Regions from separate parts of the Comamonas guangdongensis genome, predicted to be linked through region 2. Evidence: predicted binding sites of a transcription regulator. Region 2 holds the regulator's gene; each other region holds the start of a gene.
The links. Region 2 encodes HrcA, which represses chaperone genes, less so after heat shock. Its sites were predicted from a motif close to TTAGCACTCNNNNNNNNNGAGTGCTAA; they were not measured.
Positions count from the first base shown of each region.

Region 1: the regulator HrcA is predicted to act here: its motif matches at 1,133-1,159, upstream of rpoH (RNA polymerase sigma factor RpoH).
Region 3: the regulator HrcA is predicted to act here: its motif matches at 3,166-3,192, upstream of groES (co-chaperone GroES).

Region 1 is NZ_JBFYGN010000010.1:141,348-151,383, reverse strand. Features, by position in the region: partial or broken gene AB6724_RS11290 (IS110 family transposase) at 1-196, opposite strand, end outside; gene rpoH (RNA polymerase sigma factor RpoH) at 1,191-2,135, shown strand; gene AB6724_RS11280 (Bug family tripartite tricarboxylate transporter substrate binding protein) at 2,277-3,266, shown strand; gene AB6724_RS11275 (sterol desaturase family protein) at 3,518-4,249, shown strand; gene AB6724_RS11270 (fatty acid desaturase) at 4,250-5,182, shown strand; gene AB6724_RS11265 (iron-containing redox enzyme family protein) at 5,199-7,130, shown strand; gene AB6724_RS11260 (DUF6999 family protein) at 7,143-8,048, shown strand; gene AB6724_RS11255 (putative bifunctional diguanylate cyclase/phosphodiesterase) at 8,079-9,872, opposite strand.
Region 2 is NZ_JBFYGN010000003.1:162,487-172,522, forward strand. Features, by position in the region: gene AB6724_RS03785 (winged helix-turn-helix domain-containing protein) at 1-569, opposite strand, end outside; gene rapZ (RNase adapter RapZ) at 584-1,510, opposite strand; gene recN (DNA repair protein RecN) at 1,515-3,272, opposite strand; gene AB6724_RS03800 (NAD kinase) at 3,275-4,171, opposite strand; gene hrcA (heat-inducible transcriptional repressor HrcA) at 4,201-5,208, shown strand; tRNA gene AB6724_RS03810 (tRNA-Ile) at 5,261-5,337, shown strand; tRNA gene AB6724_RS03815 (tRNA-Arg) at 5,452-5,528, shown strand; gene AB6724_RS03820 (CHASE2 domain-containing protein) at 5,580-7,937, opposite strand; gene AB6724_RS03825 (FecR family protein) at 8,054-9,772, opposite strand; gene AB6724_RS03830 (response regulator transcription factor) at 9,847-10,036, opposite strand, start outside.
Region 3 is NZ_JBFYGN010000017.1:19,294-29,329, forward strand. Features, by position in the region: gene AB6724_RS14650 (H-NS histone family protein) at 62-400, shown strand; gene AB6724_RS14655 (chemotaxis protein CheW) at 394-3,030, opposite strand; gene groES (co-chaperone GroES) at 3,277-3,567, shown strand; gene groL (chaperonin GroEL) at 3,660-5,303, shown strand; gene AB6724_RS14670 (porin) at 5,464-6,627, opposite strand; gene AB6724_RS14675 (porin) at 6,851-7,960, opposite strand; gene coq7 (2-polyprenyl-3-methyl-6-methoxy-1,4-benzoquinone monooxygenase) at 8,290-8,907, shown strand; gene AB6724_RS14685 (OsmC family protein) at 9,035-9,487, opposite strand; gene ilvA (threonine ammonia-lyase, biosynthetic) at 9,967-10,036, shown strand, end outside.

The DNA of each region.
Region 1 (10,036 bases), on a different contig from region 2:
GGTGCGAGCCGCCGCAGGCTTCGGTGACCACCAGGCAGCCTTGTGGCAGAGTGGTGGCCCACGCATAAAAGCGCTCGGGAGACAGGGATTTGGCCAGTACCCGGTGGCCCCACTGATCCACCGCGTGCACTTGGTAGAACCGCTTGGAAAGATCAACGCCCACTCGCACGATGGGCCCATAGGTCAGCTCAGTCATGGCATTCTCCAGTCGAATCCGATAGGACTTCCGGGCATCCATGCTGAACTTCGCGCACCAGCGCTGGGCTAGGAAAGTCCCTTCGTATTCGACAGCACCACTTCAACGCATGCAAAAGCGGTCACTTGGCCTTAATAACACTCCAGCGACAGCTATGAGGTGTAGAGAGGACCTGCTAGGAAGACTCCGTGCAATGACAGCTTTGGGTGGGAGCAGCCATTGACCATGCTGAGTTGGCTGACAGCAGCCAGCCTATTGCAGCCTGTGACCAGCTTCATGACTGTTTAACCCGCTACAGCGGAGAGGGCGAGCGGCCCTCAGTTGTGCATGTGGTGTGGCTTCCAGACCCACCTACGTCTACACGCAACCCTCTGAGGTAATGACCGTCAGTGCCGAATTTAGAGTCTGCTGCTCGACGAACTTTGTTCTCACGGACTGAGCTGATTCACCTGCTCGGCAACTGGACCCAGGTGTACAGGATGCCCCCTGAAGCCACATCGCCGCACTGGAGCGGCTTCCTCCGAAACACCCCCTGCAGTGCTCCCCGAACCGTGCTGAGTTAGGCGTGGAATTCAAAAGGTGAATGACTTCAGTTGCAGATCCAGCATTGCGGCACCAGCCAAGGCTTCCATGAGCGAGCGCAGCCATTGATCCCAGACGGATTGGCTCACGAACAAAATAACACGTTAATAAGTTCGACTTTTTTGAGCGATTTTGCTTAAAAACATAGCAAATCAGGATAGTGAGAACTATCCAATAACCAAAATTATTCAGCTAAATCAATGATTTAAATTAAAAAATGGTTCGCAAATGAGTACAACACTGAGTGAGAAAAGTACAAAACTCAAGAAGAATCGACAAAAGCCTTTGTTTACCAAGGGTTTACACGGAGATCGCACACTATTGAGCAGCGACAAATCCTCGGGAACTTTGTCTTTAGCACTCCTTCTAATGGAGTGCTAACATGAAGATCATGGAAGAAAGGAAATCTGCAATGAAATCTGCCTCCGGCTCCATTGCTACTGCCCTGGCACCCGCGAACCCTTGGGCTCTGGTACCACCGCTGGGCAACCTGGATGCCTATATCTCGGCCGTGAACCGTCTGCCCATGCTCACCCTAGAGGAAGAGCAGGAATACGCACGCAAACTCAAAGAGAACAACGATCTGGACGCCGCCGGGCGTCTGGTGATGTCCCATCTGCGCCTGGTGGTCTCCATTTCCCGCCAGTACCTGGGCTATGGCCTGCCGCATGGCGACCTGATCCAGGAAGGCAACGTGGGCCTGATGAAGGCGGTCAAGCGCTTTGACCCGGACCAGGGCGTGCGCCTGGTCAGCTACGCCATGCACTGGATCAAGGCCGAGATCCACGAATACATCCTGAAGAACTGGCGCATGGTCAAGGTTGCGACCACCAAGGCCCAGCGCAAGCTGTTCTTCAATCTGCGCTCGATGAAGCATGACATGAAGTCGGACGCGGCCCTGGCCGACGACGATGCCGTCATGCGTGAAACCCTCACGACACACGAGATTGACGCCATGGCGGCCAAGCTCAACGTCAAGCGCGAGGAAGTCATCGAGATGGAAACCCGCCTGGCCGGTGGCGATGTGCTGCTGGACCCCTCGCCCAGCGATGACGGCGAGCAGGCCTATGGCCCCATCGCCTATCTGGCCGACGCCAGCCACGAGCCCACGGCCATGATCGAGTCGCGCCAGCGCGACCATCTGGCCACCGACGGCCTGAGCATGGCGCTGGAAGGTCTGGACGCGCGCAGCCGTCGCATCGTGGAAGAGCGCTGGCTCAAGGTCAACGATGACGGCTCGGGCGGCATGACGCTGCATGAGCTGGCTGCCGAGTACGGCGTGAGCGCCGAGCGCATCCGCCAGATCGAGGTCGCGGCCATGAAGAAGATGAAAAAAGCGCTGGCGGAGTTTGCCTGAACGCCAACTTGCGCCTGAGCGCCTAAAAAGGCAGAAATGCTGAACCTCAAACCCGGATAATTTCCGGGTTTTTTATTTTTCGGCGCGATGCCGCCAGCGTCGCGACCGGCATCCATACCGACAAGACTCCAGAGACCTGCCATGCCTGCCCATACCTTGAAGAATCTGTCTCGCCGCCGACTGGCTGCCGCCGCAGCCGCATTGCTGGCCGCCGCCACGCTCCCCGCAGCCATGGCCGCCGACAACTGGCCCGACAAGCCCCTGCACCTGATCGTGGGCTTCCCCGCCGGCTCCTCCCCCGACCTCACGGCCCGCGCACTGGCCGAGCCGCTGGAGAAAAAGCTGGGCCAGACCATCATCGTGGAAAACCGCGTGGGCGCGGGCGGCAATATCGCCGGCGAATATGTGGCCAAGGCCGACGCCTATACCTTCAGCGTGATGATCAACGGCAATATGACGATTGCCAAGCTGCTCAACCCCGCGGTGCGCTACGACCCGGTCAAGGATCTCCAGCCCGTGAGCCTGATCGGTGTGGCGCCGCTGGTGCTGGTGGCTCCGGCCTCGGCACCCCAGGGCAAGGCTTTCCTCGACGCGGCCGCCAAGGCCGGCGACAAATGGAGCTACGGCTCGCCCGGCGTGGGCACCGTGGGCCATCTGGGCATGGAACTGCTCAAGAGCCGCTCGACCATCAAGGCCGTCCACGTGCCCTACACAGGCTACCCTCAGGTGTTCAACGGCATCCAGGGGGGCGATCTGCAGCTGTCCATGCTGCCGCCGGCGCTGGCCATGAACCAGATCCAGGCCGGCAAGCTGCACGGCATAGGCGTGACCTCGGCGGCCCGCAGCCCGCTGGCTCCGGGACTGCCCAGCCTCAAGGACCTGGGCATCAACAACTTCGACCTCGAGATCTGGAACGCCGTGGCGGCACCCAAGTCCATGCCCAAGGCCCATGTGGAAAAGCTCGCGGCTGCCGTGAGCGAAATCGTGCGCAGCCCCGAAATGCGCCAGAAGCTGGCCATGCAAGGCTGGCAGGCGGTGGGCAGCTCGCCCGAAGGCCTGCACAACCGTATCCAGCAGGATGTGAAGGCCCTGGGCACCATCATCCGCGAACAGCACATCACGGCGCAGTAATCGCACGCTCCTTCTCTTCCGGGGGGAGACCGCAGCTTCGCCGCAAGGCGGCGGGCCGCCTGGGCTCTTGCCCAGTGCTTCTCGTCTGGGATGTCCCGGTTTCAAGACCGCCTTGCTCGATTGATACGCCTTTGGGTATCGGATAGAGCTACTACCGCATCCCTTATCATGCGCCCGACAGGCATACGTTTACGCTATGCCATTGGGCGCATTGTTTTATCTAGGGCAGCGCCACCGCTTTTGGAGCCTTCATGGACGCTGGTACCTGGTTCATACAGCTCAATGCCTGGCAAGTCATGGCACTGGGGCTGGTTTCTTTCGGCACGCTCTATCTGCTGGGCGGCTGGGGCATGAGTGCATTCACGCGCTGGCTGGCGCACCACGGCCTGGGACGGACGCTGGATACGCGCCCGCTCAAGCCCGATCAGCTGCAACGCGAACGGCGCCTGTCCTTCAATTCCGTCCTGGTCTTCGGCCTGGGCACGATCGTGCCCTGGGGCTTCCTCAAGCTGGGCTGGGCACATCTGGCGCCTGCGGCCGGTGCCGGCCGCATCGCGCTGGAAATCCTCGCCCTGCTGCTCTGGAACGAGGTGCATTTCTGGATCAACCACCGCCTGCTGCACACGCGCCAACTGGTGCGCTATCACGGGGATCACCATCGCTCCACGGTGACCACGCCCTGGTCCACCTACAGCTTTCACCCCGTCGAGGCGCTGATGCTGGGCAACATCATCCTGCTGCCCATGGTAGTGCATGACTTCAGTTTCTGGTCGCTGGCCGCGGTGCCCGTGCTGAGCCTGATCCTCAACACGATAGGCCATTCCAACTACGACTTTTTCCCCAAGGTCTCGGACAGCCATCTGCTGGCCGCCAGCCGCCGCCACCATCTGCATCATGCGCGGCCGGCCGGCAACTACGGCTTTTCGCTGGCCTTCATGGACCGGATCATGCGCACCCAGGTCAAGTCCTCCGGTCCTCGCTGAATGCGCAAATCTCCCGGCCGGCGCCTGCTGCCCAGCCTGCGCCACTGGCGCGACTGGCAATCCCTGTTCTACATGCTGCTCATGCCGCTGCTGGTCTGGTGGCAGTGGAGCCATGGCTTCCACTTCGTGCTCTATGCGCTGGAGCTGTTCCTGACGCTGGGCGTGGGGGTGATACACCACAACCACACCCATGTGCGCATGTGGTGGGGCCGCTGGAGCAACCGCTTCACCGATTACTGGCTCACGCTGCTGCAGGGCCATCCGACCTTTGTGTTCTGGCCCGCCCATGTGGGCAACCACCACCGCTTCCGCCACGGCCCCAGGGACATTGCACGCACCTACCGCCCCGAGTTCGGCGGCGACACCAACCACCTTTGGGGCTATCTGATCCATCCGCTGCAGGCCGCCTGGGTGCTCTACCCGCTGTTCTTTCGCTGGCTGAGCAATCTGCGCCGGCACTGGCCCGGCGCCTTCCGCTACTGCATGGGGCAGTACGCGCTGTGGCTGGCCAGCTGGGGCTTTTTTCTCTGGCTGGACTGGCAGAAAGCGCTGCTCTTCGTGATCGTGCCCCAGCTCCACGGCCTGCACTGGCTGCTGGCCACCAACTATCTGCAGCATGCCCACGCGGACGGCAGACCGCTGACCAGAGCGCAGCGCAATACTCCCGGTATCGAGCTGAACTACGCGCGCAACTTCGAGGGGCTGGTCAACCCCCTGCTTTTTAATATTGGCCTGCACACCGCACACCACGAGTGCCCGCATGCGCACTGGTCCGAGCTGAGCACGCTGCACGACCGGATCTACCGCCGGCGGGTCACACCCGCGCTGAACGAGGGCGGGCTGCTGCCCTATATGGGACGCGTGTTCGTGCTGGGCCTGGTCCGGCCCGCAGCCCGCACCCGGCCGCAAATGCCGCCCGAAGCTGTTCAGTAAAACCTGTTGAGGATTTATGCCTGTTGCCTATTCGAACGTCTATCTGCAGTCTGCCGGAATGTTTCTGCCCGGCGCCCCGGTGGACAACGCCGGCATGGATGCGTTCGTTGCCCCGCTGAACCGCATCTCCGAGCGCATCAAGCGTCGCATACTCGCCGAAAACGGCATCCAGACCCGCCACTACGCCATCGATGACGCGGGCCATACCGTGTTCAGCAATGCGCAGATGGCGGCCTCGGCCATCCAGTCCACGCTGGACGGTGCCGGCAAGACACTGGCCGATATCGGCTTTCTCTCCAGCGGCTCCTCGGGCGGCGATGCGCTGATGCCCGGCTTTGCGAGCATGATCCAGGGCGAGATGGCCGCACCGCCCATGGAAACGCTGTCGGTTCACGGCGTGTGCGCGGCCAGCGTGGGCGCGATGCAGGCGGCCGCCATGGCCGTGGAAAGCGGTGCGCACCGCCTGGCCCTGTCGGTGGCCAGCGAAATGCCGTCGCGGCTGTTCAAGCGCTCGCGCTTTGCGGCACAAAGCTATGACACCGATTTCGACGCCCACTTTCTGCGCTGGATGCTTTCCGACGGCGCGGGCGCCGTGCTGCTGGGCGGCCCCAAGGCCTTGCCGCAGGCCGGCGGCCTGCGCCTCAAGCTCAAATGGACCCATTTGCGCAGCTTTGCGGGCGACTATCCCGTGTGCATGCAACTGGGCATGACGCCCGACCGCAGCAAAAGCCATCTGGACTTCCCCGCCTGGAGCGATGCCGAGGCCGCCGGCGCGCTGGCGCTGCGCCAGGACATCCGCCTGCTGCCGCATCTGTTCGACGTCTGCATCCATGAGTACGCGGACCTGGCCCACAAGGGCTGGGTGCCCGAGCGCGGCATAGACCATTTTCTCTGCCACTACTCGTCGGAGCGCTTCATCCCCGTGGTCGACGATCTGCTGGGCAAGGCCCAGCTGGCCATCCCGCGCGAGCGCTGGTGGAGCAATCTGGCCTGGCGCGGCAACACCGGCGCGGCGTCCATCTTCATCATGCTGTCCGAGTTCCTGGAAAAAGAAGGCGCGCGCCTCAAGGCCGGCGATACGCTGCTGTGCTTCATCCCCGAGTCGGGCCGCTTCACGGCCGGCTACATGCTATGGGAAGTGGAGGCTGACGCGCCTGCTGCACAAACACAGCCAGCGGTTTTCCCTCATAGGACCGAGGCCTCCGAAGCCATTGCCGACGATGCGCTGCCCGATGTCTCCGGCATCGCCGCACCGCACGACCCGGCGCGCGCGCCCGCGGCGCTGGCGCCGCTGCTGACCGAGCTGGCCAGCATCTGGCAGGACTACCGCTCGCGCGTCTGGCGCACGCCGCTGCTGCAGCGCATCCGCACGCGCCAGTTGCAAACGACCGACTATGTACGCTGGATGAGCCACTGGATTCCCCAGGTGCGCGAAGGCAGCCTGTGGATGCGCGAGGGCGCGGCCTCGCTGACCGGCGACTATGCGGCCCTGGCCTCGCTGATCGACCTGCATGCGAGCGACGAGCAGAACGACTTCAAGATCCTGCATGCCGACTACCTCAGGGCCGGCGGCACCGAGACCGATATGGCCAAACTGCGCCGCAACCCCGGCGGAGAAGCGCTCAACGCCTATCTGCACGGCCTGGCCGCCACGCCCGACCCCATAGGCCTGCTGGGCGCAATCTACATCATCGAAGGCACGGGCCAGCGCATCGTGCCCAGCCTGCTGCCGCTGCTGCGCCAGAGCCTGCCGCTGCCGCCCGACGCCTTCCGCTTTCTCGAATATCACGGCGCCAACGACGAGAACCATCTGGAGCGCTGGCTGCTGGCCGTGCAGATGGCGCTGGAGCTGGACGGCGCGGGCACGGCCCAGCAGGCCATTTTGCAGACGGCGCGCCACACCGCCGCCATGTATCTGATGCAGTTCCAGCATGTGCTGGCCGAGTAAGAGGAAGGCCCGATGAAGAACGAGTTCAAGGACCATGTCTGGGACGAGCGCGACCCCAACCCCTGGCTGGCGCTCTATCTGGACCAGAGCACCCCCCTGCCCGACGCGGTCAAGGCCGCCTGGCTGCGCGACTGCAGCGGTGCATCGCGCCAGTTCTTTCTGCCCGCCATCCGGCCGCTGGCGCGGCTGAGCATGATCGTGATCCAGGCGCTCAAGATCTTTCTGCCCAAGCGCTGGGCCCACTCCATGCTGCTGCACCGGCTGCTGGCCTTCAGCATGAACCACTTCGTCTCGCCCGAGGCCAACTGGCTCATCATGCGCCACTTCCACCTGGGCTCGCAGGTGCTGCAGTTCGTAGCCGCCAACGCTCCGACCAAGGTTGGCACCACGCCGCTGACGCCCACGCAGATCGACGACGTGAAGGACGAGCTATTCCTCAGGCACGACCTGAACCTGTTCAACTTCGTGATCCGCCTGAACAAGGCGCTGCGCGAAAACGGGCAGCAGCTGGTCGCCGTGCCGGAGCCGGACTTCTCCATGATCCACGATCCGGATCTCAGGCTCGAGGACATGCCGCGCGGCAGGCTGAATCTGCTGGACCTGCAAAGCGCCATCGAAATCTACACGCCGGTCTACCAGCTGCTGCTGACCGACAACGACTTCTGGCGCGCCAGCAACTCGTTGCAGCTCGACGAAACCATCGCCATCTACTGCGCCAAGATTCTGGCCTCGCCCGAACATCTGGTGCTGCTCAACAACAAGCACCCCATGGTGCCGCTGTCCACGCTGTATGCGGCCTACCGGTTGGTGCTGCACGGACTGTCTACCGAGATGCTGCATTCGCTGCTGATGCGCATGGCCAGCGGCGAAGCACCGATTCCCGCACGCGAGCTGGCCGGGATACAGCAGGCCGCCTAGGCGACCTAGCCCCTCCGGGCCTGGAGGGCCTCAAGCCACGGCCAGCCAGGCCTGCATCTGGTCGGCGGACATGGCCCTGGAATGCAGCCAACCCTGGAAGCACTCGCAGTCGATATCGCGCAGCAGCTGGAGCTGATCGTTCTGCTCCACGCCCTCGGCGACCACCTCCAGATCCAGCGCATGGGCCATGTGGACAATGCCCTCCATGAGCCGGTCCCGGCAGGGCGAAGGCAGCAGGAACTCGCGCCCCAGCTTGACGCGCTGCAGCGGCAGGTATTGCAGATAGGCCAGCGACGAATGGCCGGTACCGAAGTCGTCCAGCGCAATCGTGACCCCCAGCTCGGCCAGTTCGGCCAGCACCTGGCGCCCCTGGTCGGGGTTGATCATGGCCTGGGATTCGGTCACCTCGAGCTCCAGCCATTGCGGCGGCACCTCGTGCCTGCGCAGACAGCTGGCGACCTGCTCGACCAGATTCACCTGGCGCAGCTGATAGGCCGACAGATTGACCGCCACGCGCAGCGGCGTCCCGGCCTTGAGCCAGGCCGCGATCTGCTTGCAGGCCGCATCGAGCACATAGTTGCCCAGGGCGACGATCTGGCCCGAGGCCTCGGCCACGGGAATGAAGCGTGCCGGGCTGACATTGCCGAGCACGGGATCGTTCCAGCGCAGCAGGGCTTCCACGCCCACCACCCTGGCCGTTTTCACATCCACCTGCGGCTGGTAGTGCAGTTGCAGGCCGCCATAGCCTAGCGCCATGCGCAGCCGTTCGGCCAGCAGCACGCGCTCGGCCATTTCCTTGCCCATGCTGGGCTCGAAGAACACGGCCTTGCCCCGGCCCTGGGCCTTGGCGCTGTACATGGCCATGTCGGCAAAACGCATGAGGTCGTCGCCCGACTGCGCATTGTCGGGATAGAGCGCAATGCCTATGCTGGCGCCAAAGTCCAGCGCCAGGCCGTCATGCTTGAAAGGCATGGCCAGGGCCGCGAGTATCTGCTCGCTCCAGAACCTGGCGCGCGCCGCGCCCTCCCCCACCAGCAGCAGCATGAATTCGTCGCCACCCAGGCGCGCCAGAATGCCTTCGCTGCGCAGCTGAGCCTTGAGTCGCCGCGCCACCTCCCTGAGCAGTTGGTCGCCCGCCGCATGGCCATAGCCGTCGTTGATGGCCTTGAAGTTGTCCAGATCCAGCTGCAGCAGGGCCAGCGCATCGCCATTGGCCTGGGCGATCTTGAGCTGCTCCTGCAGGTCCTGGCCGAACTGCCAGCGGTTGTTGAGCCCCGTCAAGGTGTCGCGCGTGGCCTGGAACTTCAGGCGCTGCTGCATCTGGCTGAGTTCGGTCACGTCCCGCACAAAAGCCACGGCCAGCCCGTGACTCTCGTGGCCGAAATACCCTAGCGCGATGTCCACCGGTATCGCGCCTCCCGGCTTGCGCTGCATCCACAGCGCTCCGCCCAGGCCCATGGGCCGGCGCGAGGGCTGGGCAAAATAGCTGCGCAGATAGTGGCCATGGGTGGCGCGCACGTCCGGGGCCAGCAGGATGTCCAGCCCCTGCCCCTCGAGTTCACCGCGCTCATAGCCCGAAATGGCCAGCATGGCGGCATTCGCTGCGATGATGCAGCCGTCGCGCCCCACCAGCAAAATGCCGTCCGGAGCCGCATCCAGAGCGTCGCGCTCGCGCTGCGTCAACAGCCAGCGCTGCAGCTGCACAGCATTTGTATCCGCTCCAGCCTCCCAGGTGGACAAGGCCTGAGCCAACCGGTTATGGCATTCGACCAGCGCCGCGGTGGAAACGGGTTCCGTCAATGAGGAAAAAGGGCACTCGCCCATATGCGCACTCCTAGCATCCACCCCGGCGTTCCTGCGTGCCGCACCTCCTCATGCTGCATCAGAGGCCTGCCGCCGGCTTCCGCAGCCGGGCGGTCGGCCCTACCAAGTGATTCAAGGCATCAACTATGCGCAGCGTAACAAGCAATCTGTTTGCGCTATATCAA
Region 2 (10,036 bases):
CCCCAGACCTGTTCCAGCAGGAAGTCCCGGCTCAATATGCGACCCGTGCTGCGCATCAGGCATTGCAGCAGCTGATATTCGCGACGCGTCAGATCCAGTGTCTGCGCATGCACCAGAGCACGCTGGCCCTGCTCGTCTATTTGCAGCGCAGGCGCAAGCCGGGCCTGGGTTTGGGGCTGAAATTGCCGGGACCGGCGCAGCAGGGCTCGGGTGCGCGCCAGCAGCTCGCGCGGGCTGAAGGGCTTGCTCAGATAGTCATCGGCACCCAGCTCCAGGCCCAGCACCTTGTCCATTTCCTCGCCCCGTGCGCTGAGCACGAGCACCGGCGCGATCGAGCCCGCCGAGCGCAGCTCCCGGCACCAGTCCAGGCCGTTGCCGTCGGGCAGGCCTATGTCCAGCAGCAGGGCGTCATAGCTGCCCAGCGCCCATTGCCGGCGGGCGTCGGCAAGCAGCAGGCAGTGGGTGACGGCCATGCCCTCGCGCTCCAGCGCATAGCGTATGGTGCGGGCGATGGCGGGGTCGTCTTCAAGCAGCAACAGCCGGGGCGCTGGGGGCAGGGCGCTGTACATGGCCGGATGCAAGCTCAGCGCGGCGCTTCGGGGGCTTGGGTCGGGCGCAGGAACTGTTCGGAGACCTGCAGAAAGCTGGCGCGAAAATCCAGCGCGCGATGGCGGCGCAGCGTGGGCCACTGCAGCTCGAACTGCTTGGCCAGGGCTTCGACCAGGAAGACCGAGCGGTGTTGCCCGCCCGTGCAGCCTATGCCTATCGTGACATAGCTGCGATGATCCCGGGCCAGCCGCGGCAGCCAGCGCTCCAGGAACTGCTGTATATCCTGCTGCATCTGTCGCACCTCGGGCAGGTCGCGCAAATAGTCTGCGACGGGCTGGTCCAGCCCCGTCAGCGGGCGCAGCTCGTTTTCGTAGTGCGGGTTGGGCAGCATGCGCACATCGAACATATAGTCCGAGTCCATGGGCACGCTGTGCTTGAACCCGAAAGACTGGAACAGCACCGTCATCTGTCCGTTGGGCACTTCGATGAGCTGCTTGATATAGCTTTGCAGCTGCGAGGACTTGAGGTCGCCGGTATCCACGACGACCGAGCGGTCGCGCAAGCTGCCCAGCAGCTCGCGTTCCTTCTCTATATCCAGCTCCAGCGCCTGCCGTCCCGAAGACAGCGAGCCCGGCGACAGCGGATGGCGCCTGCGGGTTTCGGAAAAGCGCCGCACCAGCGTGCTGGTGCTCGCATCGAGAAAAATCATGCGCGGCACCAGGCCCTGCTGCTTCAGGCGCTCCAGCTGCTCGGGAAGCTGGGGCAGGCCCTGGGCGCTGCGGGCGTCCATGGCGATGGCCACTTTCTCGTCGTGATGGGTGAGCTTGAGCTCGACCAGGGACTGCAGCAGCTCCGGAGGCAGGTTGTCCACGCAGTAATAGCCCGCATCTTCCAGCGCATGCAGCGCCACGGATTTGCCCGATCCGGACATGCCGCTGATCAGAACAATCTCCATAGACATGATTTCACACTCCCCTGACTTTGCTGCCCGGCTTGCGCGCAGCCGTTGCGGCCCTGCTGCTTCTGGATGAGGCAGCGGCGAAGGCATTGTTGCCCAATGGTTGACGAGACGACAATCTTGCCATGACCAGCATTTCTCTGGCGTGGGCCATGGTGGCCTCGGACAGATGCTCTCCGCCCAGCATGCGGGCCATCTCCATCTCGCGCTCCTCGCCGGCCAGCGGGTCCACGCTGCTGATGGTGGTGTTGGACTTGGGGCGCTTGGTCACGCGGTAGTGCTGGTCGGCATGGGCCGCGACCTGGGGCAGGTGGGTCACGGCCAGCACCTGGCGCGAATGGCCCAGCGAGTGCATGAGGCGGCCCACGGTTTCGGCCACGGCACCGCCGACGCCGGAGTCCACCTCGTCGAAGATCAGGGTGCCGGCCTGGCCCAGCTCGCTGGTGGTGACGGCGATGGCCAGCGAAATACGGGACAGCTCGCCGCCGGAGGCCACCTTGGCGATCGGCTTGGGGGTGGCACCGGTATGGCCCGCGACAAGAAAGGTCACGCCATCCGTGCCAGCGGGGCCGGCCGTTTCGGCAGACTCCAGCTGCACCTCGAAGCGGCCGCCCTTCATGCCCAGGCTTTGCATGGACTGGGTGATGGCGCGCGACAGGCGCGGTGCAGCCAGGCTGCGCTGCTGCGAGATCTGACGGGCTTCACTCTGATAGCGCTGGTGCGCGGCTTGTTCCGCGGAGCGCAGGGCATCGACGTCCACGGCCGCATCCAGCTGGCGCAGCTCCTGCTTCCAGCCTTCGAGCAGAGCCGGCAGCTCCTGGGGTGTGCGCTTGTAGCGGCGCGCCAGCTGCATCCATAGCGACAGGCGCTCGTCCAGATCGGCCAGCAGTTCGGGGTCCAGGTCGGCGCGGCGCAGATAGGCCTGGAGGGAGTGGCGCGCGTCGTGCAGCTGTGCCACGCAGGAGCCCAGCACATCGGCAATGTTCTGGAATTCGGGTTCCAGATGCTCCTGATCTTGCAGCAGATGGTGAGCCCTGCCCAAGGGATTGGCCGCGCCCGCATCCTCGTCTTCGAGCATCTGCAGACAGGTCTGGGCGGAATCCATCAAGGTCTGCGCATGCGACAGCCGCGTGTGCTGGGCATTGAGCTCCTCCCACTCGTCGGCGCGCGGCGAGAGCTTGTCCAGCTCGGCAATCTGCCACTGCAGGCGTTCGCGCTCGCGCTGCAGATTGTCCTGGGCGGCCAGGGCCTGCTCCAAGGCCTGGCCGGCCTGGCGCCAGTCCTGCCACAGGGTTTTGAGCTGCGTGCCATCTATGCCGCCGTAGGTGTCCAGCATGGCGCGTGCCGAGTCCGGACGCGTCAGGCTTTGCCAGGCATGCTGGCCGTGTATGTCTATGAGCTGCTCGCCCAGATGGCGCAGCTGCGTGGCCGTGGCGGGCGTGCCGTTGATCCAGGCGCGGCTGCGGCCCTGGCTGTCGATGACGCGGCGCAGCAGCAGCTGCTGCTCCTGCGCAAAGCCGGATTCGTCCAGCCAGGGCTGCAAAGAGGCGGGAGAGTCGAATTCCACGCAGATATCGGCCTGGCTGCAGCCTTCGCGCACTACCTGCGCATCGGCGCGTGCGCCCAGCACCAGCTGCAGGGCATCCAGCAAAATGGACTTGCCCGCGCCGGTCTCGCCGGTCAGCACCGTAAAGCCGGCTTGCCAGTCCAGATCCAGCGCCTGGACGATCACAAAGTCCCGCAGGACTATGCGCTTCAAGGCCATGGTCAGGAGCCCCCTTCGTTCCAGCCCAGCTTTTTGCGCAGGGTGGCGAAGTAATTCCAGCCCTTGGGGTGCAGAAAGTGCACGCTGTGATCGGCCCGGGTGACTAGGATGCGGTCGCCATGCTGCAGCGAAGCCAGCGACTGCATATCGAAATTCGCGCTGATATCGCGGCCGCCGGCCACCTCGATCATGACCTCCTGCGCGTCGGACAGGACGATGGGGCGGTTGGAGAGGTTGTGAGGCGCAATCGGCACCATGACCCAGGCCGGGGTCGAGGGGTGCAGCATGGGGCCGCCCGCCGAGAGCGCATAGGCTGTGGACCCCGTGGGGGTGGCCACGATCAGGCCGTCGGCCCGCTGATTGGACACAAAGCGTCCGCCGACCTCCACGCGCAGCTCCACCATGCCCGAGGTCGAGCCGCGGTTGACCACCACGTCGTTCATGGCCTGGGCTTCGAAAACGCAGGCGTCCTCGCGCATGACGCGGGCCTGCATCAGAGGACGCTCGTCCTCCTCGTACTCGCCCTGCAGAATCGGAGCGATCGAGGCCTCGAAATCCTCCAGCGCAATATCGGTGACAAAGCCCAGGCGGCCCTGGTTGATGCCCACCAGAGGCGTGCCGTAGCGCGCCAGATGGCGGCCGACGCCCAGCATGGTGCCGTCGCCGCCCACCACCAGACCGAGGTCGCAGTGCTTGCCCAGGCCGCCCACGTCCATGCTCGGATAGTCGGACAGGCCGGCATAGATGGCCGACTGGGTATCCAGAATCACCTCACACCCCAGACTGCGCACATAGGCCGCAATCCGTTGCAATGCCTGACCGGCCGCAGCAGACGGGGCTCCTGCTGCGGGAGTGTGGTATTTGCCTATCAAGGCAATATGGCGGAACGTGGATGTCATCTGGGAAATTACATCATTAAAATGAAATCATGCTCGACGAACGTGCCAAGTTATTGCTCAAAGCGCTGATCGAGCGTTATATCGCTGACGGTCAACCGGTAGGCTCGCGCACTCTCTCGCGTGCCTCCGGGCTGGAATTGTCGCCCGCCACCATACGCAATGTGATGGCCGACCTGGAAGAGATGGGCTTGATCATCAGCCCGCATACATCGGCGGGGCGCGTGCCCACGGCCAGGGGATACCGCCTGTTCGTGGACACCATGCTCACGGTGGAGCGCTCAGACCTTGTAACGCCCGATCTGGTGCCGGAGCAACCGCAAAAAGTGATTGCCAACGCCGCCCATCTGCTTTCCAACCTCTCCCAGTTCGTGGGCGTGGTCATGGTGCCGCGCCGCAGCTCCGTGTTCAAGCATATCGAGTTTGTGCGCCTGTCGGAGCGGCGTTTTCTGGTCATCATCGTCTCGCCCGAAGGCGATGTGCAGAACCGCGTGATCTTCACGGATGTGGATTACGAGTCTTCGCAGTTGGTGGAAGCCTCGAATTTCCTCAATCATCATTACGCTGGTTTGACCATGGAGGAGGTGCGTGCGCGATTGAAGATCGAGGTGGAGCAGCTGCGCGCGGAAGTCGGCGTGCTCATGCAGGCGGCCGTGAATATCGGCGCCGAAGTGATGAGCAGCAACGACCGCGAGGATGTGGTGATCGCGGGCGAGCGCAATCTGCTGTCGGTGAGCGATTTCTCCAGCGACATGGGCCATCTGCGCCGAGCTTTCGATCTGTTCGAGCAGAAAACCCAGATTCTGCGGCTGCTGGACTTCTCCAATCAGGCCGAGGGCGTGCGCATCTATATCGGTGGCGAAAGCCAGATCGTGCCTTTCGAGGACCTCTCGGTCGTCAGCGCGCCCTACGAGCTCGACGGCAAGATCGTGGGCACCCTGGGGGTGATCGGTCCCACCCGCATGCACTACGACAAAATGATCCAGATTGTCGATATCACGTCAAAACTCGTGAGCAATGCCTTGAGCCACAAGCGTTAGGCCCTACAATAGCCAAGTTTTTCCGGTGGCAGCCCAGGCTGTTGTCGGTGTTGGGGCGTTAGCTCAGTTGGTTAGAGCAGGGGACTCATAATCCCTTGGTCGTCGGTTCAAGTCCGCCACGCCCTACCAGATGCATCAAGCCTGCCATCGTTCGCGATGGCAGGCTTTTTCTTTGCTTGATTGCGAAAAAGTTGCCGATTTGGTCTGAGAGGCGTTTTTGCACTGCTAGAATACAACCCTGTTGCGGCTGTAGCTCAGCTGGATAGAGTACTTGGCTACGAACCAAGGGGTCGTGGGTTCGATTCCTGCCAGCCGCACCAAAACGTCAATCCTCAGAACCGAAAGGTTCTGGGGATTTTTCGTCTCTGGGCTCAGGCCTTGGGAATCAGCAGGATGAAAAGGCTGCCACGGCCGAGTTCGCTGCGGATCTGCAGGCTGCCGCCGTGACGCTGGGCCACGGTGCGTACAAAAGCCAGGCCCAGCCCGACGCCATCCTGGCGCTGATGCTGCTGCAGCCGCTCGAATGGCTGGCTGAGCCGCTGCAGCGAGGCCTGATCCATCCCTGGGCCGTGGTCGCGCACCGCGAAACCCCAGCATCCGTCCTGATCGATGAGGCTGCATTCCACGCAGGCGGCTGCAGACGCCGCTTCGGGCCGGCCGTATTTGATGGCATTGCTCAGCAGATTGACGGCCGCGCGGTGCAGCAGTCCCGGGTCGCCGCGCACCGTGGCTTCGGTTTCCGGCAGCTCGAACTGCAGCTGCACATTCTGCTTGCGCGCCTGGGCCCAGCAGTCGGCAACCGCCTGGTCGGCCAGCAGCCCCAGATCCAGGGCTTCGCTGCGATAGCTTTGCTGTTGCGCACGTGCGAGGTGGACAAAGTCGTCGGCCAGCTGCAGCGAGGCTTGCGCATAGCCTTCGATGCGTGCGAAGAGAGGCTCGTGCGCGGTCTCGGCGCTGGGGCCGCGCTGCATCTCCAGCAGCGTGATGATGGAGCCTATGGGCGCACGGATATCGTGCGAAATGAATTGCATGGCCTGGTCGCGCTGGGCCTGGGCGCTGCGCAGGTCGCTGATGTCCACCAGCGTGATGAGCCAGCCCGATGTGGGTTGGGACTCGAAGGCCTGGCTCAGCAGCATCAGAAAGCGGCCCTGCGCATCGCGCCCCTCGCTTTGGCGCGGCAATCGGGCCGCCAGCATGGCCTCGCGATCGAGCAGCGGCGCGCTGCCGGCTGTCAGGGCGTTGGAGCCGGAGCGATCCGCGTCGTCGACGCGGCTCAGTCCCGACAGCAGCAGGAGCAGATCGTCGCCGTGGCGCAGGCTCCGCCCCAGGCTCTGGATATAGCTGTGGGCCGCCGTATTGGCCAGCAGCACCTTGCCGTCGCGGTCGCAGACAAAGGTGGGCGATGGCAGCTGGCGCAGGCTTTCGCTCACAAAATGATGCAGGCTGCGCAACTGGCGCGAAGCCTGCTCCACGGCAGCGATGCGCCGGTCCAGTACATCGCTCCTCAAGGAGCCGGCGCTGCTCACCGGCAGGCCCTGGCCTTGCAGATCGCGCAGCTCCAGGGCCAGAAAGCGCGTGGCGGCGCGCAGGCGCAGCCAGCTCCACAGCGGGTAGGCCAGAGCCAGGCCCAGCAGGGCCGCGGCCGGCGCCGTCTGCACCTGGCTCCAGCGCGGGGCGAGGCCGGCCACCAGCAGGCAGGCGATGCCCAGGCCCGCACAGGCGAGCAGGCCGCCGGAAGGGCCGAACCAGACCAGGGCCAGCAGGCCCAGCACCACGGGCACCAGGTTCAGGATGCGGTCGAGCGTGGGCGAGGCCGGCTCCAGATGCGTGTCCAGCAGGATGCCGTTGAGCACATGGCCCAGCATCTCCACATTGGAGACCAGATGCGCATCAAAGCCTGCGGGGGCGCTGATGTTTTCGCCAAGACCGGCGGCCGTGGCACCGATCAGCACGTATTTGCCGCGAAATGCAGCGGCCGGGATATTGCCGCGCAGCACGTCGATATAGGCATAGGTCGTGAACGGGGAGGCGGGGCGCTGGGCACGGTTACCGGCGGGCTTTGCCAGCGCAATCACCTGGGGCTGCAGGCGCTGCCATGATGGGGAGGGCATGGTGGCGGCGGTCTCGGCCTGGCTGCAGGCGCGGCCGGTCACTCCCACGCAGTGCAGGCTGACGGCCATATGCCACCAGAGCTGCTGGCTGCTGCCTTCAAGCTCATAGAAGCGCCGGACATTGCCATCCGCATCCATGGGCATCTGCGTGTGGCCCAGCGCCGCACTGGCCTGTCTCAGGCTTGGCAGCGGCAGGGTCACGCCGCCTTGTGCGCTGAGGGCCAGGGGCAGCACGACTTTGCCGCTGTTGCGCAGAGCATGTTGCAGCAGCAGGTCATCGCCGGGGTAGTCCAGGTCCTCTTCGCTGAAGACGATGTCCATGCCTATGGCGAGCGGCTGGCCCTGGGCAATGCGCTCCAGCACGGCGGCATGCAGGGCGCGGCGCCAGGGCCAGCGGCCTATGGTGTCTATGCTGGCGTCATCCACGGCCACGATGACGATATCGGGCGAGGCCGGACGCTGGTGCAGCCAGGCCGAGGTGTCCTGGATGAGGCCGTTGATGCGCGCCAGCTGCCCGGGGCCGCTGAGCCAGTACACCAGCGCCAGCAGGAAGGCGGCCAGCAGCAGCCAGCCGTAGCGCTGGTCCTCGCGCTTGCGGGGTGTTGCGGCTTCAAGCATGGGCTGTGTGCTGGATTGGGCTCATGAATCGATAGCTTATAGCGCTGGCTCTGCATCGAACTTATGCGTGGACTCAATGAAACATCACGATATCCATGCGTTGCCAGCTATCGAATTTACTGGCGCAGCAGCCGCGAACCATCACCGGAGTTCAGCGTCTGGCCGTCGCCCGTGGTGACCCAGTTGCCGGTCAGGAATTCGCGCGCTGCCGAGAAATTGCTGCGCAGGCCGTTGCTGTCTTCCACCTGCATCTGCAGAAAATAGCTGCCCGGGGGCAAATCACCGGTAGACCATTGCGGCTCGCTGACCCAGGTGTCGACCAGCGGGTTGGCGAAGCCGGGTTCGCTGGCCACCACGATGTGGTAGCGCTGGCCTGGCTCGCCGGCCCAGTGGATATGGCTGCTGCCTTGTCCCGGGCCGCCGCCCATCTGCAGCTCGGGCGAACGCGGAGCCTGGGCCAGCTTCAGCTTGAGCGCGGGCGCAAACGGGCCCGGGTCCTGCCCGCCATCGGCCAAGATGCGGATGCTGGCGGCGCGCCACTGATAGTCGCCGGCCGGCAACTGGGCCAGGGTATCGGCGGGCAGCAGGCAGTCCCGGAGTTCGCTGGCATCTATGGCCGGGCGGGAAAAATCGGCGCCGGCGGCCGCCACCTGGATTCTGTAGGCCGAGGCTTCCTGCACCTTGGTGCACTCCAGGCCTTGCTGGCCCAGGCCGATCACGGCGCCGGGCGCGGGCGAGGCGTAGAGCGGCGGCACCGGATGCGCCTTGACGCGGATGCGCTGCACGCTGCGCGCGCCGGGGACGCCGTTGGCATCAATGGCGCGAATGGCGGCGAAATACTCGCCGTCTTCGACGCCGGTCAGGCGGGCCGGTGACTGCGAGAACATGCCGCTGCGCAGCGTCCGGGTGAAGCTTCGGTCCCCGGCCAGCTGCACCTGAAAGCGCAGGGCCGCGGGCATGGCCGGCAGCGTCAGGCTGACCCAGTTCGCGTCTTCCACCAGTGTCGGCCAGGCCGTCGTATCAGGGGCGGGCAGCATGGGAAGAGTCTTGCCAAGACGGCCATCGGCGGCCACGGCAATGCCCTGACCGGGTTTGAGCAAGGCGCCCGGCGCGCCGGCGTGCACGGCGACCGAGCCCTCGTCCACGGCTGCGGCCGTCCCGCCCTGGTCGTCCGTCAAGACCATGAACTGCGTGCCGCGCACGCTGGTCGATGCGGCCTGGGTGCGGACCTCGAAACGGCGCTCGCCATCGGCCTGTTTGGGAACCGAGGCCTCGACACCGCCCGCGTGCAGATCGAGCACGGACTGCAGGCTGCCGGCGCGCCCCTTGCGACGCATCTGGCGCAGCTCCACATCGGACTCGGACTGCACGCGCACCAGCGAGCCATCGGCCAGGCGCACGGCAACAAAGGCGTTGGCGGGCACTTTGAGTGCGTCGCCTTCCTGCAGCAGTTGGCCTTTCTGCACGGGCTGGTCTGGCGCATCCGCAGGCCCGGCCAGATGGCTGAGCGAGTGCGAGCTGCGCACATCGCCCTGCACGAACTCCACCGAGGCGGCTGCGGCGCGCAACAGGCGCGCGGGAATCTCCAGCACCGAGCCGGGGCGCAGGCGGAAAGGGTCTGCCACGTGGTTCTGGCTTTGCAGCGTGGTCCAGCGGCGATGGTCGCCCAGGTAACGCGCGGCCAGTTGTTCCAGCGTGTCGCCGCTGACGACGCGATGCTCGATCACATCGCCGTTGCGCGGCATGGGCCGGATCTGGGCGATGGCGCTGCCCGCCAGCGTCAGCCCCGCAACTCCCGAGCCCACCAGGGCGGCACGCAGTCCAGGGAGCTGCATGAAGACAAACCTGGTGGGGATAGGGAGTGGCATGAGGTATCGAGGTAGGGCAGGCCGGGTGTGATGAAACGGCCTCAGTCGGCGCTGGCGGTAGAGTCGTCGGTCTCCGGCACGTCCAGCCGGTAGCCGTAGCCATAGATGGCGGAAATCGAGTAGGGCTGGCCCGCTCGCAGATTGAGCAGATTGCGCAGGCGCGAGACATGGGTGTCCAGCGAGCGCGACTGCACCTCGGCGTTATGGCCCCAGATGGCTTCGCGCAGATGG
Region 3 (10,036 bases), on a different contig from region 2:
AAAAACAACTGATGAAGGCAGCGATAAAACTGACCTTTCACCCTCTTTCTGGAATCCCTGGATGCCTAGCTACCAAGAACTCATCGCTCAAAAAAATGCGCTGGACAAACGCATCGAAGAAGCGCGTCACACCGAAGCCAAGGAAGCCTTGGCCACCGTCAAGCAATTGATCGCCACTTTCGGCTTTACCGCCCAGCAGGTCTTCCCCTGGAAGCCCGAGGAGAAGAAAAAGGTCGAAGCCAGGTATTACGATCCAGAGAGCGGTGCCACCTGGACGGGCCGCGGCAAGCCCCCGAAGTGGATCGAAGGCAAGGACCGCAGCCAGTATGAGATCAAGGTGGAAACTCCTGTGGAGTACAGCGCTCCGCGCGATGCCAGCAACCCCTTTCCCGTTCAGTAAGCAACGGACTCGGCGGCCGGCGCCTGCAGCCGCTGCACCAACGCCGCCACATCCAGGCACTGGATCAGCAAATCCCCGCCATTGGCCTTGATCAGCCTGTCCACCAGTTGCCCGGCCGCATGGGCCAGGGCCGGAGCGGGCAAAAGCTGCTGCGGCGCAAACCGTGCGACTCCCTGCAAATCGCTGACCAGCACACCAAGCTTGAGCCCTGCATGCTGCAGCACCAGTACCTGGCTTTGCTGCGTTCTGGCCACGGGCTGGCCGTAGAGCAGGCCTCCTAGATCGAACACCCAGACATAGCCCGCAACCTCCCCCTGGTCATGCCGCGCCAGAGTTCCCACGCAGTGAGGCAAGCGCCCCGCCGATACCGGAGCAATGGCCGCCGCGCTCTGCGCCTCCAGCACGCAGGCGGCATCGACCGCGAGCACGCTGCGGCCCACAAAAAACGTGGCCATTTCGCGGCCCTGATGCTGGGGCTGAGCGGCCTGCACCCGGGTATTGCGACGCCAGACCGCGGCCAGGGCGTCGTCCTGCACCGGACCGAAGGCCTGGACCGCAACCGCCAGCACCTCTTCACGATAACCGTCGCTGCGCTTGAACTCGCGGTAGCCGCTGCCCGCTGTCACGGCCACCACGCAGTACTGGCCCTCGTGCACCATGGCGCGAGCCGCGCTCTGGCCGGGCTCCAGGGCCAGCATGTCCGCCGGCAGCGCCATCCTGTACCCCGGAGGCCATGACGCAGTCGACGAGGACATGACAAGCCCATCCCGATTCAGATACGCAACCTGCCTAGAGATGGCTGCGCCGGTCTGCGCTCCGAGCACTCCCTGCAGCATGGACTGGAATTCACGCTGCGCGTGAAACACCAGCCCGATGCCGCCCAGCACCGCGCCGTGCCGAGCGCGAATCGCCGCATGGTAGACATAGGTGGGTTCGGCATCATCATGCAAGGCGCAGTGGCGCCAGGGCGAGACACAGTAGGACTGTGCACCCTGCAGATCCAGCACCCTGGACAGGCTGTCTGGCTCTATGTGGCGGCCGATCAAGACCTGAGGCCTGCCGTCCGGACCGGCCGGATCGCGCAGACTGACAGCGACAATGCGCCCGCGGCGGTCATAGACCACGATCTGCCGATACACCGTATACAGATCATGGATCGCAGTCAGCAGATCGCAGACCTGCGTCCTTTGCTCGTCCGCGGCGTCGCCGGCCTCCAGGCTTTCCAGCAGAGCCGGCAATTGCGGCGTCAGCGCCCACCAACGGCAGTCATTGGCGCGTTCATAGAGATTGCGGTCCAGCAAATCCACCAGCAAACCTGTGAGAAGGCGGTTGTCGCTCAGTGACGTCGCCAGCACCGTGCCGTAGAGCGAAGCTATGGACTGTGTGAACACCTCGTTGGTGCGCGCACCGGTTTCCCCGATCTGCTCGAGCACGGCTTGCAAACGACTGCTCTCGCTTTGCTTGCCCGCCGTCATGACCTGGCCGTTCCAGACCACGCGGCGTATGGTGTCTGCGGCGCTGTGAATCGCATGCAGCGGCGGGCAGAACTTCTGCGCATGGGCCAGCAGGCCCTGGGCGACGCCCGCATCCAGGCCTTGCAGGCCCGATTGCGCGCGCTCGCCGAAGGCCAGATCCAGCGGCACCATGAGCTGGGCTCGCCAACCCCGGGGACCCGGGTAGCCCTGATAGGCTGCGGCCAGCGCTGCTTGCACCAGATATGTGCGCCCTCCATGGATTTGCAACGCCCCCGCACCAGGCTGGTGAGGCGATACCCGCGAGCCGACACCAATCCAGTGCACATCGCTGCTGGCCAGCACGCAGCCCTGCTCATCCAGCAGCAGCGCGATGCTGGACTCCGCTTCCTGAGCGCCCTGGGCTGCAGCGGCATGCCGCTGGCTCCAGATGCCCTGCATCTCGCCGTCAAAGTCGAAGCACAGGCACAGCACTCCGGCCGGCTGCCCGGTCACGGGGTTCAGCATGCGTTGCGCATAAATCAGTGCACTGCGCCGATCCGGCTGCACATCGGAGGCGCCAAAGACCTGAACATAGCTCTGACTCTGCAAGGCCCGCGCCACGAACTCGTCATTGCATTGGCGAGAACGCGCAGCGTCCATCTCCCGCGTGCCGGCCAGCACCTGCCCCTCGCGGTCCAGCAGCAGGATTTCCTCATAGACCGTGTACTTGCTCCGATAGGCTTGCAGACGCTGTCTGATCGGTGCCGCATCGGCGTCCAGCCCCGAGACAAAGCGACACAGCACAGCATCCGTGGCAAGAAAGCCCACGTCAGCGGTGCGCTCGTAAAGATTGCGCACCAGGGTGTCGATGATGTGCTGGGCCTGGCTGGCCAAGCCCGCCGTGACTCCCGTCACCGCCTGCGCGACCATGGACTGCACCAGATCCTGCTCCAACTGCTCGAAGCCGGCGCGCGTGGCCGCCATCATGGGCAGCAGCGCCTGGGCTTCCTGCGGGCAGTTCATCTTGGCCGAAGACTCTATGAGCCGCCACATCAGATTGAGCTCCTGTAGCGAACTCTCGCAGCGCACCACCTGGCGCATATGGGGGACGAAGGCGTCTGTCTGCAGCGCAGCTTGGGTGCGCTCCGCCGGGGCTGTGGTGTTTTTCTGAAGCATGCCTTGGCTGAGCAAAACCCGGGCCTGTTTGTAAAAACATGTTAGGAAGCGCCCGGGGTAATCCCGAGCCTCTGGTCTGCTTGTCCTGAGATCCTCCAGGGCAGGCTCTTGAAAGCGGAAAAAATTGCCTTATTATTAGCACTCGAGGGGGTTGAGTGCTAACAGCTTTGCCCCACATGTTCCGAATGTCGGCCAGGATGGCTGGCAAGTCTTGTTTCAACTTTGTTGATGTATTTAGGAGTTGGTATGAACCTGCGTCCCCTGCACGATCGCGTGATCGTCAAGCGCCTCGAAAACGAAACCAAGACAGCCTCGGGCATCGTGCTCCCTGATGCTGCCACCGAGAAGCCTGACCAAGGCGAAGTGCTTGCCGTGGGTCCCGGCAAGCGCAATGACAAGGGCGAGCTGATCGCTCTGAACGTGAAGGTCGGCGACCGCGTTCTGTTCGGCAAATACTCTGGCCAGACCGTGAAGATCAACGGCGACGAGCTGCTGGTCATGAAGGAAGACGACCTGTTCGCAGTCGTCGAGAAGTAATCCTTCCCGAACACCTCTCATCTTCATAGCTGCTGACGATTGCTTAATAAGCGTTGGCAGTTAATTTGAACCCAATTCTTTAGGAGCCAAAAATGGCAGCAAAAGACGTAGTTTTCGGCGGTGAAGCACGTGCACGCATGGTTGAAGGCGTGAACATCCTGGCCAATGCGGTCAAGGTTACCCTGGGCCCCAAGGGCCGCAACGTGGTGCTGGAGCGCTCGTTCGGCGCCCCCACCGTGACCAAGGACGGCGTGTCCGTAGCCAAGGAAGTGGAACTGAAGGACAAGCTGCAGAACATGGGCGCTCAGCTCGTGAAGGAAGTGGCCTCCAAGACCAACGACATCGCCGGTGACGGCACCACCACCGCCACCGTGCTGGCGCAAGCCATCGTGCGCGAAGGCTCCAAGTACGTGGCCGCCGGCCTGAACCCCATGGATCTGAAGCGCGGCATCGACAAGGCTGTCGCCGCCCTGGTGGAAGAGCTGAAGAAGCAATCCAAGGCCACGACCACCTCCAAGGAAATCGCTCAAGTGGGCACGATCTCCGCCAACTCCGACTCCGACGTGGGCGAGATCATCGCCCAGGCCATGGACAAGGTCGGCAAGGAAGGCGTGATCACGGTTGAAGAAGGCAAGAGCCTGGCCAACGAACTGGATGTCGTGGAAGGCATGCAATTCGACCGCGGCTACCTGTCGCCCTACTTCATCAACAATCCCGAAAAGCAAGTTGCCCTGCTGGACAATCCCTTCGTGCTGCTGTTCGACAAGAAGATCAGCAACATCCGCGACCTGCTGCCCACGCTGGAAGCCGTGGCCAAGGCCGGCCGTCCCCTGCTGATCATTGCCGAAGACGTCGAAGGTGAAGCCCTGGCAACCCTGGTGGTCAACACCATCCGCGGCATCCTGAAGGTTGTGGCCGTGAAGGCTCCTGGCTTCGGCGACCGCCGCAAGGCCATGCTGGAAGACATCGCCATCCTGACTGGCGGCAAGGTGATCGCCGAAGAAGTGGGCCTGTCGCTGGACAAGGTGACCCTGGAAGACCTGGGCCAGGCTGCCCGCGTCGAAATCGGCAAGGAAAACACCACCATCATCGACGGTGCTGGCAAGGCTGACGAAATCGAAGCCCGCGTGAAGCAGATCCGCATCCAGATCGAAGAAGCCACTTCCGACTACGACCGCGAAAAGCTGCAAGAGCGCGTGGCCAAGCTGGCCGGCGGCGTGGCCGTGATCAAGGTGGGCGCTGCCACCGAAGTCGAAATGAAGGAAAAGAAGGCCCGCGTGGAAGACGCCCTGCACGCCACCCGTGCTGCCGTGGAAGAAGGCATCGTGGCCGGCGGCGGCGTGGCTCTGCTGCGCGCCAAGCAAGCCGTGGGCGCTCTGGCTACCGGCAATGCCGAGCAAGACGCCGGCATCAAGCTGGTGCTGAAGGCCGTGGAAGCTCCTCTGCGCGAAATCGTGGCCAACGCCGGTGGCGAGCCTTCGGTGGTTGTGGATTCCGTGCTCAAGGGCCAAGGCAACTTCGGCTTCAACGCCGCCAACGACACCTACGGCGACATGCTGGAAATGGGTATCCTGGATCCCACCAAGGTGACCCGCACCGCACTGCAGAATGCCGCTTCCGTGGCTTCCCTGCTGCTGACCACCGAGTGCATGATTGCCGAAGCCCCCAAGGCTGACGCAGCACCTGCCATGCCCGACATGGGCGGCATGGGCGGCATGGGCGGCATGGGCATGTAATTGCTCCGCTGCTGACTGGAGGGTTTCGAACCCTCCAGTTCCGCACCAAGAAAAAGGCCGCATTTGCGGCCTTTTTCACATTCAGCTGCTTTGCACATGCCGCTCAGTACATAAAAAAACCAGCCCAATAATTGGCTGGCTTCTTATTTGAGGACTTGGCTTAGAAGCGGTGACGCAGGCCGACAGTGATGCCGGTACGCGAGGTGGCGCCATTGGTGCCATCCAGCACCCCACCCTTGACTTTTGTGTGATCAACACCGAAATAGGCGTCGGTGCGCTTGGAGAACGCATAGTCGGCGACGGCCACGATGAAATCGGCCTTGCCGTTGAAATCACCGGTTGCCGAGCCCCTCTGCTTGGCGTGGTAGTAATGCAGACCGGCATTCAGCTGAGGTGTGATCTGATAGCCAAAGCCGATCTTGAACATTTCCCGCTTGTTGGCGGCATTCAGAGGAGTGCTTCCAGCCACGAAGCCACCATTTGAGGCGCCGGTCCAGAATGAGTTAAGAACACCAATATCCACCGCATTATTGACGGGGCCACCCTGCAAATCCTTGCGCTTGTTGACGGCATAGCCGGCCATCAGATACCAGGGGCCTGTACGATACGAACCACCCAGAGTCCAGGCATCAACCTTGGTCCCACCCGGCAAACTCGTGTTCAGATAAGCAGCACCCGCGGAAATACCCTGATCCGAATAACGCAGGTAACCGCCCGCGGTTTTCAGAGCCGCACCGGGTGACAAATCCACCCCCGCGCCCTTCTTGGAGACGGTATTGCCCTCGTCAAAGGAATACTGCAAACCCGCGCGCACGGGACCGAACTCGGCAACATACTTCAGCATATTGTTGGCGCGCGCGCCCATGGCCATGCCGAGCTCGGGCTTGTACGCCTCCATATAGGGAGAATACGGGAACGAGGCATAGGAGCTCGTCACCAGATCAAACAGGACGTTGTACTGGCGTCCCATGGTGACCTGGCCAAAGCTCTTGCTGCGCAGGCCCACCCACGATTGGGCGAAATATGTGAGCCCCGGTGCAGGCGTCACCCCATCGTCTGTGGTGAAACGGTTTTCCAGGTTGGCGATCGCAGACAGCCCGCCACCCAGATCCTCGGTGACATTGATGCCCCAGCGGCTTTGGGACATGCCGCCACCAATCATCTTGGTCAGACCACTCTTGGTAGGACCTTCATTATTCGTATGCCGGATCGCCGCATCCACGATGCCATACAGCTGCACGCTGCTGCTCTGCGCCGATGCCAGCGAAGCCATTCCTCCCAGAACAGCGAATGCAATCGTGGTTTTCACAAATGAAGAAGCCATTGCGTTGTCTCTCTTGCTAATAGTTGGTTGGTGGAAATTTCATTCTAGAAATGCCCCCCGCAACTGCGTGCGCATTGGCGCAAGCGCAACACAGGCCTTTCCCTCTTAGCAATCACCCCTCAGCAATCACCCTTTAAGGCTTAACCCCTGCCAAACAAAAAGGCCTGTCTTTCGACAGGCCTTTTTTGCTTTTAAACAGTCACTGGCTTACGCCAGCAATTGATTAGAAAGCGTGGCGGATACCAACTTGCACGCCGGTTTGGTTCTGACCGTATGCAACGGCGTCCTTGTACACGCCCTTGGCTTGCAGGCCCAGGTTGGAACCCAGGGAATTGTCGTTTGCGCCGTTGTTCTTCATGAAAGCAACAGTACCGTACAGAGCTGTACGCTTGGACAGGTTGTGCACATAGCCCAGCGACAGTTGTTGAGCCTTGGTGTTGAAGCCCTTCTGGTCGTAGTAAGCGTACTGAGCCTTGACTTCGCCCACGCCACCCACAGGAGCGGACACGCCGATCATGTAGTTGTTGAACTTGCCGCTGGCGCCGACGTTGTCAGCCTTGTACTTCACTTGCTGAGCCAAGCCAGTCAGCTTAGCAACGCCGAAGTTGTAGGAAGCACCCAGTTCGACTTCGTCGCGGTCAGCGGAGTCGCTACCCAGAGCGCCGAAATTGGCAGCAGACTTGATGGTGCCATAGGCCAGAGTCACGCTCAGAGGGCCGTTGTCGTAGCCAACGTTACCACCGACGTAACGACCGATCTTGTTGTTACCTGCAAAAGTAGCAGCCTTCTCGTCGAAAGCGTAGCTGATGTTGGCAGTGAAGCCGTTGAAGTTGGGCGAAGAGTAGGACACCATGTTGTTAGCACGGATGCCATCGCTGTCAGCAATCTTGTTGCCAGCCCAGTCGCGGTAGCCCATGAACTGGCCGATACCGGTAGCGCCGAACACGTCATACTTCAGGGAAGTACGGAAAGTGGGGGTGGTTTCACGACCCAGGCGAACTTCACCGAAGTTGCCGGACAGACGCACGGTGGATTCGCGCTTGAAGTTCAGGCCCGAAGCATTGCCGTCGTCGCCGAACACTTCACCTTCCAGCCAGAAGCCAGCCTTCAGACCGCCACCCAGGTCTTCGGTGCCACGCAGGCCCAGACGGCTGGTAGCGTTGCCGCTGGTGCCAACGCCATAACGGCTACCAGTGTCATTGCCCTTGGCATCGATAGAGTGGTTCACATAGCCGATACCGGTATCAACGATACCGAACAGGGTCACGGAAGATTGAGCCATTGCGGCGCCGGAAGCGGCCAGCACTGCCAGGGCAATCAGAGATTTTTTCATTACGAGTTACTCCAAGGTTTAGAAGGGCGCCGGTTCTATGGGAGAGAGACTTGAGCCTCGAGCTCCACCGGTTTCCCGCGCCAACCTCCTGGTGGGGAAGTTGGGTCTATTGCACCAGACCCCCGCACCCAGCGCAAAGGAATTCACCCAAAACCGGCCGATTCGCCACTTTTTCGTTGCACTACCGCAACAAACTACCGCAGCGCATCATGGGGTCCCCACCTAGGGGTTCCAACCTAGCATTGCCCCAGCGCAAGCTGCGGGAGAGGCACTCTGGTGTACCTTACGGGCATTGGCGCATTCCCGGGCGCCGCACTGCTGTTTTAGCCATGGACAAGTTACTGACCGCTGCCGATGCAGCTCTTCGCACCCTGTTTGCCGACCCAATCGCCGCCGAACGCTCGCCGGCGGCCGGCATTGCCGAAGCGGATCTAAGTGATGAACAACGCAAGCTCTCGGGCGCCCTGATGCGCGTCAACCATGTCGGCGAGGTCTGCGCGCAGGCACTCTACAACGCTCAGGCCATGGTGACCAAGGACATGGAGCTGCGCGAGCACCTGCTGCAGGCCGCGCGCGAGGAGATGGACCACCTGGCATGGACGCGCGAGCGGCTTCACGCTCTGGGCGATCGTCCGTCGCTGCTGAATCCGCTCTGGTTTGCGGGTGCTTTCGCGATCGGCACAATCGCCGCGAAGTTCAGCGATGCCGCCAGCCTAGGCTTTGTGGTCGAAACCGAAAACCAGGTTTCTGCCCATCTGGAAAGCCATTTGGGCCGTTTGCCCGACGAGGACGAAGCCTCGCGCGCCGTGGTGAAGCGCATGAAGGAGGATGAAGAGCGCCACGCTGCCGCCGCCATTGATGAAGGGGCAATGCAGCTGCCCCCGATTGCCCAGGGCTTGATGCGCCTTGCCGCCAAGGTAATGACTATCACGGCCCACAAGGTGTGACCCCCCCCGAGGCGCTGCGCCTCTTCCCCCAGGGAGGTCGCCCTCGCTGCCAGGCGGCGCAGCCCCTCTCTGGGCCTTGGGCTGGGGAGGCGCTGAGTGAAGCCCCCCCTGCCAAACCAGACTCGCCTCAGGCTTCAACGATCTCGAAGCCGGTGGTGATCTCGGCCGTCTTGCCCAGCATGATGGTGGCCGAGCAATATTTGTCATGGCTCATGGCGATGGCGCGCTCCACGGCGGCCTGAGGCAGGTTCTTGCCGCTGACGGTGAACTGCATATGTATCTTGGTGAAGACCTTGGGGTCGGTCTCCGCGCGCTCGGAAGTGAGCTGGACGCTGCAGCCCTGGACCTCATGGCGGCCGCGCTTGAGGATCAGCACCACGTCGTAGGCGGTGCAGCCACCGGCACCGGCCAGCAGCATTTCCATGGGGCGCGGCGCCTGGTTGCGGCCGCCGTTGGCCGGATTCTTTTCATCCGGAGCGCCGTCCATGTTGAGCACATGACCGCTGCCAGTCTCCGCCACAAAACCCATGCCCGAGCGCATCCCCGTGGTTGCGCCCGTCCAACTTACCGTGCATTCCATTGCTGCCTCCTCTTGAAACTGTTGCAATTTTGCATCAAATCCAGAAAAACCCGAATCTTTTGTGCACTGCAAAAACAAAAGTCCATACAATACAACTCAAGCGTTAACTGCGAGGTCAAACCCTCAGATAGACTGCAGATTCATGGAAGATCCTGATCTGTATCGCACCGATTGTCTCCTCCACCTCCTCTAATGGTGGATTCAGCCCCCAGCTTCACGGCTTGGGGCTTTTTTTTGCCTTCCGGTTTCTGCGCTTCGCGGACAGACACGCCGTCCCTCTTGAACCTGCACAGCAGCGCAGCAGGCAAGCGCCTATGATGTTTGAACACGACTTGCGCAAATTCGGCCCGGGCAAGCCCCTTCCCTGATGGAGAGGCTTGCCTCTCGCCTGGCGCAAGTCCATTGGATTTCCCGCGCCCGATCATCACAAACACTGTGCCACGCTTGGGCGCCCAGCGACTGCCCTGCACTCTTTGCCCATGTCCCAAGCACTTACCCCCGCCGACTATCTGACCCGCATCCTCAACGCCCGCGTCTACGACGTGGCCG